Endozoicomonas gorgoniicola: one gene and its partner. The main gene of each other region encodes a partner of the protein of the gene in region 2 in a complex. Links are inferred from orthologs where the notes say so. Each region holds a gene or a part of one and is shown on either strand. Other genes may lie near its edges.

The links. Proteins that work in one complex are often made in the same cells at the same time.
Region 1: the proteins of accC (region 2) and accD are in contact, whole or in part, in a solved structure (PDB 8UXZ), measured with the Escherichia coli proteins. The link is inferred for Endozoicomonas gorgoniicola from one-to-one orthologs.

The regions. Positions count from the first base shown.
Region 1 is NZ_JAPFCC010000001.1:1,264,758-1,269,209, reverse strand. Bases 1,542-4,413 are described here. They hold accD (acetyl-CoA carboxylase, carboxyltransferase subunit beta), read right to left. Parts: upstream 3,505-4,413; coding sequence 2,578-3,504; downstream 1,542-2,577. Other genes in these bases: trpA (tryptophan synthase subunit alpha), read right to left, coding at 3,601-4,404; NX722_RS05885 (DUF3375 domain-containing protein), read right to left, coding at 1,542-2,467. Also shown: NX722_RS05895 (ATP-binding protein), read right to left, coding at 1-423; NX722_RS05890 (DUF4194 domain-containing protein), read right to left, coding at 404-1,006; more of NX722_RS05885, read right to left, coding at 1,028-1,541; trpB (tryptophan synthase subunit beta), read right to left, coding at 4,414-4,452.
Region 2 is NZ_JAPFCC010000001.1:6,134,994-6,140,920, forward strand. What follows is about bases 1,572-4,474. They hold accC (acetyl-CoA carboxylase biotin carboxylase subunit), read right to left. Parts: upstream 3,744-4,474; coding sequence 2,400-3,743; downstream 1,572-2,399. Other genes in these bases: prmA (50S ribosomal protein L11 methyltransferase), read right to left, coding at 1,572-2,233; accB (acetyl-CoA carboxylase biotin carboxyl carrier protein), read right to left, coding at 3,754-4,218; aroQ (type II 3-dehydroquinate dehydratase), read right to left, coding at 4,326-4,474. In the rest of the region: tRNA dihydrouridine synthase DusB, read right to left, coding at 1-36; NX722_RS27575 (DUF3426 domain-containing protein), read right to left, coding at 390-1,244; more of prmA, read right to left, coding at 1,349-1,571; more of aroQ, read right to left, coding at 4,475-4,769; protein-disulfide reductase DsbD, read right to left, coding at 4,914-5,927. UniProt on the Escherichia coli protein: This protein is a component of the acetyl coenzyme A carboxylase complex; first, biotin carboxylase catalyzes the carboxylation of the carrier protein and then the transcarboxylase transfers the carboxyl group to form malonyl-CoA.

The DNA.
Region 1 (4,452 bases), 4.9 Mb from region 2 along the record:
CCTGCTCCAGAACACCTGAGCCAGTGTTATAGTCTGGTCAAAGCCTTCATTAACAAACCGGGCCAACAGTACGCTGTAGCTGTTATGGTCTCGCAGGGCGACCGCTTTGGCAGACAACGTATCGTCGTCTTTTGCACTTTTAAAATAACCCCTCACATAAGACGTCATGTTACGCTCGCGGGTCTCTGCTCCTGCCGCCTTGTTGTAGGTAATTTTCTGGCTGGGTACTAACAAGGTGGTCATGGCGTCCACCAGCGTCGATTTGCCTGAGCCAATATCACCGGTTAACAGGCTGTTGTTGCCATCGGGTTTTGCAGTCCATATTTTCTTATGGAAGGTTCCCCAGTTCAGAACTTCCAGACCCTGCAGACGAAACCCTGCCCGGGACTGGTCCGATGAAAAATCAAGCGACTGATTCTGCATGATCCCGATATACCTTTAACTTTTCATTGAAGTCTGCCAACCAGTCTGCATCGACCAGTGCCTTGATGATACGGCGCACTTCCCAGGCAGGTGGGTTGGTGTTGAGCTTTTTCAGAAAACCGAATTCAGACACTTTATTAATATAAGTATCAATCTGGTCAAAGAGCCGTGCCTCATTAGCACGATCTGGCAGAAAAACCCGCATCATTTCCACAATCTGCTCACGGGTTAAAATCAGTCGAGCCTCGCCACCACCCGCATCCTGCTCTACCATTTTTTTGCGCAACAGCACACACAGCAGGCTGATCGGGAAACTCAGAGGTCGGCGTGCGATCAGCTTAGGGACAGAGCGTTCTTCATCGCTGACCTGTTTCAAATAAGCATACCCCTCCGCCTCATCAACAATCAGGTTCAGCCCCATGACCGCCACATAGTCAATCACCCTGGCATGAAGCTCTTCAAGCTGCTGCCAGACATCAGGATTAAGATCCCGGTAGACAACACCTTTCATCAGATTAACCACCACCGTACCCAGCGCCGGGTCGTCCGATGCTGAATGCTCGCTTTGCGTGTTCGTATTCACTTTTAGTTCAGCCTTCTACCTTTAACGTGTGAAAATAACAACAGGCATTACTGCTTCTTTTTGACGCCCCTGTGCATCGTGCCAGATGATCTCTTCACTGCTGTCAGAATGGACTAACGCATGGTCAGACTCTGAGGCAATGTGCAGATAGGCGACGACTTCGCTTAACCCTTTCTCCACAGGGTGCAGCTTTACCAGCTCTGCAAGGCTGATCTGCTGTCGTGACTGCAAGGCAAAACGGATACGGGCCAGCAACGCTCTTTCATCCACATAGTGCTGAGTGTATAAAGCCGTAGTATCAAAATCAGCTTCACCTTCTTCAGGCGTTTCACTGATCACAGGGCGGGTCGCAGGCCGGAACAACCCTCTTGACATGGGCATCTCCATCGCAGGCTTATTAAGTGACAGGGTCGTAAACAATTTATCCGGTGGCGGGCTTTGTCGCACTGTTACGGCACTTTGTTCAATCTCTCTGACAATCTCCATTATACGACGGTTTTCCAACCATGCCTGATCATCAAGATAGCGTCGCAACTGCTCAACCAGCTGGGCGCAGGTGCTGTTAACTTTCTCTCCGGCTTCCAGCAACCGAAAACGGATTCTGGACAGCAGCTCATCGTGTTGCAGGCTCTGAATTTCCGGCAGTGCAAGAACTTTTTCCAGTGTCGTCTGTAATTCATCCTGACTGGCACGAGACATCAGCCATGACCAGAACGCTTTAAAGCTTCGCCCCTGGTCCGATTCAGTAATGGCATCCTGCTCCGAGAAAATATCATCCAGCATTTTCCCTTTACCGCTGCTGGCTGTGGTAATACGCTCCCTTACACCACGATCCAGGTGTCTGAAATTTTCCTCTACCTGCCTGAAATCAGACAACAACTGCCTTGCGGTGTCTTCTGCCTGCAGGAACTTTTCTTTCACCCGCGTTGGATCATGAGGCACCATGTGACCACTTTTCAGACTGGCAATTTCCTGCTCCAGTTTGGCTTTTTCCCGTTCCAGCCGGTCAATGCGCTGTTGGGGATCAGTCTCGGTGTCTCTGGCCACCTCACTTAATAAACGGAATACCGTTAACAGCCGGGACTCTGTACCCACAAACTGCTTCTGCTCAAAGGTGTTAATCCACTCTATGACTTTCTCTGTCGATGGCGTCAAATCAAACAGCGGCTCATCACCCATACCGGCGGCGGGGTAGTATTTTCGCAGGTAGCCCTGCTCTCCAGATGCCCAGTCATTCAGGTAATCACGCCCTTTTCTGGGAAAGCGGTTCTCTCCGGTGGTCTCACGCAAATGGTGCAGGTAATCGTCCAGCTGAGTCGCCAGGGTTTCTGCCGCTATTGATCGCTTATTGGTGAGAATAAAGGATTGGTATAAGAAACTTATGATCAGTGGTGCGCTGTCTGCCTGCAGCAGACGCCATGAAGGGTGTGTTCGCAAACCAACAAGACGATTAAAGTCCATAGTATTAATGTCAATTTGAGGGAAAGTTACAGGTCGTTTTGAAGGTTGGTGAGAGCATAGCGTTTATGCTGCTACCAACCTGCGTAACGGATCAATTCACTGTTTCTTCTTTACTGCGGGACATCAATATCGCCCGGAGCCTCTTCATCAAAGGCACTGTCAGCCTCTGGTGCTAATGTAATGCCACTCATTTTCCGATAGAGTCGGGCAATGGTTGCGCGCATTTCACAACGCTCAACGATCATATCAATAGCGCCATGCTCCAGCAGGAACTCACTGCGCTGAAACCCCTCAGGCAGTTTTTCACGAACGGTCTGTTCAATAACACGGGGACCGGCAAAGCCAATCAGTGCAGTTGGTTCAGCAATATTCAAATCACCAAGCATCGCCAGTGAAGCCGACACCCCACCGTATACCGGGTCTGTCATCACCGAAAAGTAAGGAACACTTTTCTGACGCATGCGTTCAAGGGCAGCACTGGTTTTTGCCATCTGCATCAGGGAGAACAGAGCTTCCTGCATACGCGCCCCGCCACTGGCAGAAAAGCACACCAGGGGAATGCGCAGTTCCAGAGACAGTTCTGCAGCCCGGGCAAACTTTTCACCGACAACAGACCCCATGGAGCCACCCATAAAGGCAAACTCAAAAGCACAGGCTACAATCGGCAAACTCTCAAGCTCACCCTTGAACACAACCAGCGCATCTTTTTCACCGGTGGCCTTCTGTGCAGAATGCAAACGGTCTTTGTATTTTTTAGAGTCGCGGAATTTCAGCTTGTCGACAGGTTCAATATCTGCAAACAGCTCTTCACGGTTTTCTTTATCCAGAAAGTAATCCAGACGTTTGCGGGCAGATATGCGCATATGGTGCGAACACTTGGGGCAAACATCCAGGTTACGCTCCAGCTCAGGACGATAAAGTACGGAGTCGCACTTTACACATTTTCGCCACAACCCTTCAGGCACGTTACTGCTGCGTTTCTCACTGGAAGAACGCGACAGTGAAGGAATCAGCTTGTCGACCAACCAATTACTCATTAATGCTTCCTGTCTGTTTTTCTGAAAGTGTGGCTGCCGGTCCTGGCAGTCACACTCTCGACAGCAGGTAACACCTGCTGCTTAATGTCCACTCTGTCAGCGGTTATCCATGGCAATACGCATCTCAGACACCTGAGTACCTACACGCTGCAAACAGGTTCCACCTTCCTGGTCAAACTTCGCCAGCTCGGAAACCAACACCGTACCCACGATCACAGCATCTGCCGCCTGACTGATGGCTGCAGCCGACTCTCCGTCCCGGATACCAAAGCCAACACCCACAGGCATATCAGTAAACTGCTTAATATGCGCCACACGCTGCTGCACACTGGTAACATCCAGTCTGGCAGACCCCGTCACACCTTTCAGTGATACGTAGTAAATAAAGCCTGAAGCCACTGAACAGATTTTCTTGATTCGTTCATCCGATGTGGTCGGTGTAATCAGGTTGATCATATCAATGCCTTTTGGCCTGATCTGCGCAACCAGAGCATCAGCAAACTCTGGCGGCAGGTCAACGACCAGTACACCATCCACACCGGCTTTCGATGCGCTCTCAGCGAACACCTCATAACCCATTATTTCAATGGGGTTAAGGTAGCCCATCAGCACCACCGGGGTCTCATTATCGGTCTCCCGGAAGTGACTTACCATTGAAAAAACGTCATTCAATGTAACACCGTGTGATAATGCCCGCAGATGCGCCTTCGCAATAACCGGCCCATCGGCTACCGGGTCCGAAAACGGGAAACCCAGCTCAATCACATCGGCTCCGTTTCTCACCAGCTCATGCATCATCTCAACGGTTTTACCCGCCGGGTCACCGGCAGTGATATAAGGCACCAGGGCTTTACGGTTTTCAGCCTGCAGTCTGGCAAAACGCTGTTTGATTCTCATTATTACTGCTCCTTATCCCTGCAGACCCACATCCAGCCCGTCAATGGCCGC
Region 2 (5,927 bases):
GGGGTTCTCGATGGTGTATGGGCCAATCTTCAACAAAGGAATGCCTCTGACTACGAAAAACAACGAACAATCTTTCCATGATACTCTGTACAAAAAATGTACGAAAGTGGGAGGGTACGAAATCCCTCAGTCAGTCAGCCGCTTCAGTTGCCTGACCATGAGAAAATGCATAAAAGGCATATTTCAAAGGTGAATTTAATCACCTGTGGAGACAACTAAAGATAAATACTCTTTCACTTCGGTGTTTATATAGTGACTTATCTGGTAGAAACCTCAAGCCATTGTCATTGAAATCTGACCAATTCTTGATCTAAATCAAGTGCTTAATGGTTTTAATATTAAGTATCTGTCAGTATTTTTCGCGTGATATGTAGGCGTTTTCCAGTTATTTACAGTGTTTTTCTCTTAAAGGTGAGGCGGTAGTTTACTGCGTCCGGACCAGGGTCAAGGAGTTCAAGGCTTAGGCGAATCGCCTGATTGGCAGGCATTTCTCTGGTACCTGCCAGTTCTCCGCCAAGATACTCTTTTGGGCTAAAGGTCCGGCTGGCAACGGGCTGGTCGTGGAGATTGGAAAATGTCAGTGACAGTTTTGGCCAGGGTTGGGGGTGGTTGGCTTTATTGATGATAACGGCGTCAACGATCATCATTTCGCTGATATCAGGATGAATGCGAACCAGCAGTTGGGAACTCTGGATTTCGTCGATATCGACAACGGGTGGCAGAGTGCAGTTCACTGTTTTGCACAGCCATTGGTACCAAGGGCGAAGTGGCGGGTCCAGTGACAGTTCATTTTTGTTGAACCATAGGTACTGAACAACGAGAGCCAGGCAGGCAAAGAAGGCGGTGATGTATTCAAACATTCGTTTTCTGCTGGCTTTTGGCCGGCGTGGTCGTTTCTCCTGACGAATGTCTACCTGCTCTTTATCCAGACCGTTGAGTAATGAGTTTAAGGGCTGGCTGTTACCGCTTTGACTGTTTTTGGCGGACGAAACAAGAGTGGATGCCGTCATCGTTTTTTCAGACAGTTTCTGCTCTGGAGACAGGGGTTCTGAAGGGGCAGTGCCTGCCTGCTGTTGTTCTGAATGGCTTAGGGTTGTTTCTGGTGAGTCGATGCCTGCGTTAAAGACATGAAGACAGGAGCCGCAGCGAACAGAGCCACCGGCGGCGCGAAGCTGGGCCTGTGTGACACGAAACGTTGTCTGGCATTTGGGGCAGCGGGTTGTGTTAACCCTTGAGGGCGTCATTTAGCGTATCAATTCCAGAGTAATAAACAGTTACTCATGGAATTAGAGCAAAGAGCCGGTGGCGAGTCCAGTGCAGCACTAGCGCTGCACTGGCAGTGAACAGGTTAGCGGCGGGTGCCTGTGACCAGAATCCAGTCATCATTGTGAACGACAGGCTCCAGGTCAAACCATTCGGAGTAAGTGGCAACGATACTATCGGTTTGTTCAGACAAAATACCTGACAGGGCGATTTTGCCACCAGGCTCCAGATACTCAGCCAGGGTGTGGGCCAGTTGTACAAGGGGGCCGGCAAGAATGTTAGCGAGGACTATATCTACTTTTTCCTGTGGTGCTTTTTCCGGCAGGAATACCTGCAGTTTTTCCGGGGCAATCCTGTTCCGTTCGGCATTGTCGATGGTGGCAGTCAGAGCCTGAGGATCCAGGTCAACACCGGTGACACGTCTGGCTCCCAGCAACAGGGCGGCAATGGCGAGAATACCGGAGCCGCAACCATAGTCGACAATGCTTTTCTCACACAGGTCACCCTGCTTTTCCAGCCATTCAAGGCACAGCGCTGTTGTTGGGTGAGTACCGGTTCCAAAGGCCAGGCCAGGGTCCAGCATCAGATTGACAGCGTCGGGTTCTGGTACTTCTTTCCAGCTGGGGCAAACCCAGAGACGGGTACCAAACTGCATGGGGACAAAATGAGTCATCCATTCACGCTCCCAGTCCTTGTCTTCCACAATTTCAATTTTGTGGTTTGGGAATGGTTCGCGCAGGTACTGGTTTTTGAGAATGTTGATCACTTCATCCATATCGGTGTGAGCGTCAAACAGGCCAATGACGACAGTATGGTGCCAGAGTGGGGTGCTGCCTGGCTCTGGCTCAAACAGGGGCTGGTCTTTTCCGTCCTGCAGGGTAACGGCGCTGGCTCCGGCTTCAAGCAGCAGATCTTCCAGTTCTGCGGCGTGATCGGAATTGGTATCAAGTCTGATTTGTATCCAGGGCATGAGAAGAGAACTTGTAAAAAAGAGAAGAAAGGCAGAACAGGGATTCTGCAGAAAACGGGGGTAATTCTAGCAGGGTTGGCTTCAGGTCTGCACGAAAGACTTATACCCAGAGCGAACCCATCATTGAATCTCTGTGAATAAGTCTTTCGTACTCAGAACTGGCGAATCAGTCGTCTGCCAGTTTCTTTTCCAGATAGTGAATATTGACACCACCTTTCTGGAAGTTGTTGTCGCGTACCAGCGCCTGATGCAGCGGAATGTTAGTTCGAATGCCTTCAATCACGGCTTCGTCGAGTGCATTCTGCATCCTTTTCAGGGCGGTCTCGCGATCCGGTCCAAAGGTGATCAGTTTGGCAATCAGCGAATCGTAGTAAGGTGGTACGGTATAGCCGTTATACAGGTGAGAGTCCACGCGAACACCATTGCCGCCAGGCGCATGGAACTGGGTTACTTTGCCGGGAGAGGGCATGAAGGTGATCGGGTCTTCTGCATTAATCCGGCATTCAAAGGCATGGCCTTGCAGCACAATGTCGTCCTGGGTAACGCTCAGGGGATGTCCACTGGCGATGCGGAGCTGTTCTTTGACAATATCGACACCAGAGATCAACTCGGTGACGGGATGCTCAACCTGAACACGGGTATTCATTTCAATAAAATAAAAGTGGCCGTCTTCATACAGAAACTCAAACGTGCCTGCGCCTCTGTAGCCGATCTCAATACAGGCGCGGGTGCAGGCGGCTGCAACCGTTGCCCGGGCATCTTCGTCGATGTAGGGAGCGGGCGCTTCTTCGATCACCTTCTGGTGGCGACGCTGCAGGGAGCAGTCACGGTCGCCCAGGTGGATTGCGCCACCCTGACCGTCAGCTAACACCTGAAACTCAACGTGACGAGGGTTCTGCAGGAATTTTTCCAGATAAACCGTATCGTTATTGAAAGCCGCCTTGGCTTCGGATTTGGTGAGGCTGATGCCGTTCAGTAGTTCGGATTCTTCATTAACCACACGCATGCCGCGACCACCACCGCCACCGGATGCTTTGATAATAACGGGATAACCAATGCGACGGGCGATAGCAAGGGTGCGCTCGGTGTCGCTGGTCAGAGGACCATCGGAACCGGGAACGGTGGGTACGCCCGCTTCCTTCATGGCGGCGATAGCGGAAACCTTGTCCCCCATCAGGCGAATAACATCAGCGGATGGACCGATAAATGTGAAACCGCTGCGATCCACCTGTTCGGCAAAATCAGCGTTTTCAGACAGGAAGCCGTAACCGGGGTGAATAGCGGTGGCATCCGTCACTTCGGCAGCGCTGATGATCGCCGGAATATTCAGGTAGCTTTCGACCGGGCTGTTTGGGCCAATGCACACTGACTCGTCAGCCAGGTGGACATGCATCAGGTCTTCATCGGCTTTGGAGTGGACTGCAACGGTTTTAACACCCAGCTCTTTACAGGCTCGCAGTACCCTCAGGGCGATTTCACCCCGGTTGGCAATAACGATTTTATCCAGCATGGCATTACTCTCAGGAAATCGTGAATAATGGCTGGTCGTATTCAACGGCCTGGCCGTTTTCAACCAGAATGGCTTCAATAGTACCGGACTTGTCGGCTTTGATCTGGTTCATCATCTTCATGGCTTCGACGATGCACAGAACATCACCTTCCTTGATGTGCTGACCTACCTCCACAAACGCTGGTGAGCTGGGGGAAGGTGCTGTGTAGAAAGTGCCTACCATGGGCGATGTAATCTGGTGACCGTTTGGCTGAGGCGCTGCCGGGGCAACGGTTTCGGTCGCTGGTGCTGCCGCTGTGGCGGGTGCAGGTGCTACTGTAGCTACCGGAGCCGGCTGGGCAAAATAGCTGGCAGCCGGAGCGTTCTGGGAGTAGCGGCTGATGCGGACGGACTCTTCCCCTTCATTAATTTCCAGCTCATCAATCCCGGATTCTTCCAGCAGCTCAATGAGCTTTTTTACTTTTCTGATGTCCATGGTTCAATCTCAAATTCTGTTTGGCAGCCTGTGCCAAGGGTTGAAAGGGGTACGAGTTGGACGGGATATGCCCGGTCGAAAGCTCGAATTCATTTTTCTTGTTTGTCTTACTGTCGGGTTACGTGATCAAGAGCGTAGCTCAGAGCCAGCTCATAACCTTTGGGCCCCAGTCCGGCAATAACGCCCTCGGCGATATCGCTGAAATAGGAATGATGACGGAAAGGTTCACGGCGGTGGATGTTGGAGAGATGCACTTCAACAAAGGGGATGGATACACCCAGAATGGCATCTCGGATAGCAACACTTGTATGGGTATAGGCAGCCGGATTGATGATGATAAAATCAACACCCTTTTCACCGGCCTGATGAATACGCTCAATCAGCTCGTGCTCGGCGTTACTCTGAAAGGTTTCCAGCTGATGCCCCTGGCTGTCTGCCAGTGTGACCAGGTTCTGGTTAATTTGTTGCAAAGTCGTTGCGCCATAAACCCCCGGCTCACGCTTCCCGAGCAGGTTAAGGTTTGGGCCGTTGAGTACAAGTATGCTTGCCATGTATTCCTCTCACAATCGCATTGCATTGTGCCGTAATGTTATAAAATCGTCCAGTTCGTGCTTGTTACGGTACGTTAATGACAGTTACGAAGCATTTCAGCTAATTTGTTGCATAAGTTTTTCTCAGTCATCTTTTTTGGTTTGTTACTGACCGGATAACAGGGTTTTCAGCTTGCTGGCCAGAGTAGGAGCCTGTATTTCCCCAAGTGTCCTGATTTGACTCATTTCCTGTCCTGAAGGGTCAAAGAACAGCAGTGCAGGAGGGCCAAACAGCTGGTAGTCGTTCAACCAGGCCTGATGGTGCCGGGTGTTATCAGTGATATCCAGCTTGAGCAGTTGCAGTTGTTCAAGCAGAGGCCGGACATCCGGGTCAGGAAAAACGGTACGCTCTATCACTTTGCAGGACAGGCACCAGTCGGCGTACACATCAACCATAACGGGTTGTTTCGCAAGAGCTGCCTGCTGTAATAGATTGTCAAGTTCTGTAACTGAATGGGTTTTGGTAAAGATTAAACGGTTGTTCGCAGAACGGGTCTCAGGACTGATTGTAGAAGCGAGGTCTGTTAAAACGGGTGCAGCCAGTGGTTGTAAAGGGTCTGTGTTGCCTTTGGCTGCTCCCACTATGAGGCTGCCGCCATAAACCAGAAGAATGATTCCCAGGGCCTGGCTGGCTATTGCCCGACCTTTTTTCGGTTGAGTGCTTATGGCTCCGAGTCTGGTCCCGGCCCCAATAAGCAGACTTCCCCACAGTAAAAGAGTGGTGGGGCCTGGGATAACCCGCTCCAGCATCCAGATCGCAACCGCAAGAAGCAGAAAACCGAAGAATGTTTTGACGGAATCCATCCATTGTCCGGCCTTTGGCAGCAGGTGGCGTCCACCGATACCGATTAACAGCAGCGGCAGTCCCATGCCCAGTCCAAGGGCAAACAGGGATAGCCCTCCCAGCAGGGCATCCCCTGTTGTTCCTATGTAGATCAGGGCTCCGGCCAGGGGCGCGGAGACACAGGGTGATACAACGAGGGCTGACAGAACCCCCATTATCATGGCTCCGGACAGTTTGCCCTGCGACTGGCCAGAGTTACCCAGTTTATTGCGTAGTTTTTCAGGCAGTTGTAATTCATAAAGCCCAAACATGCTCAGGGCGAGCAGGACGAACAG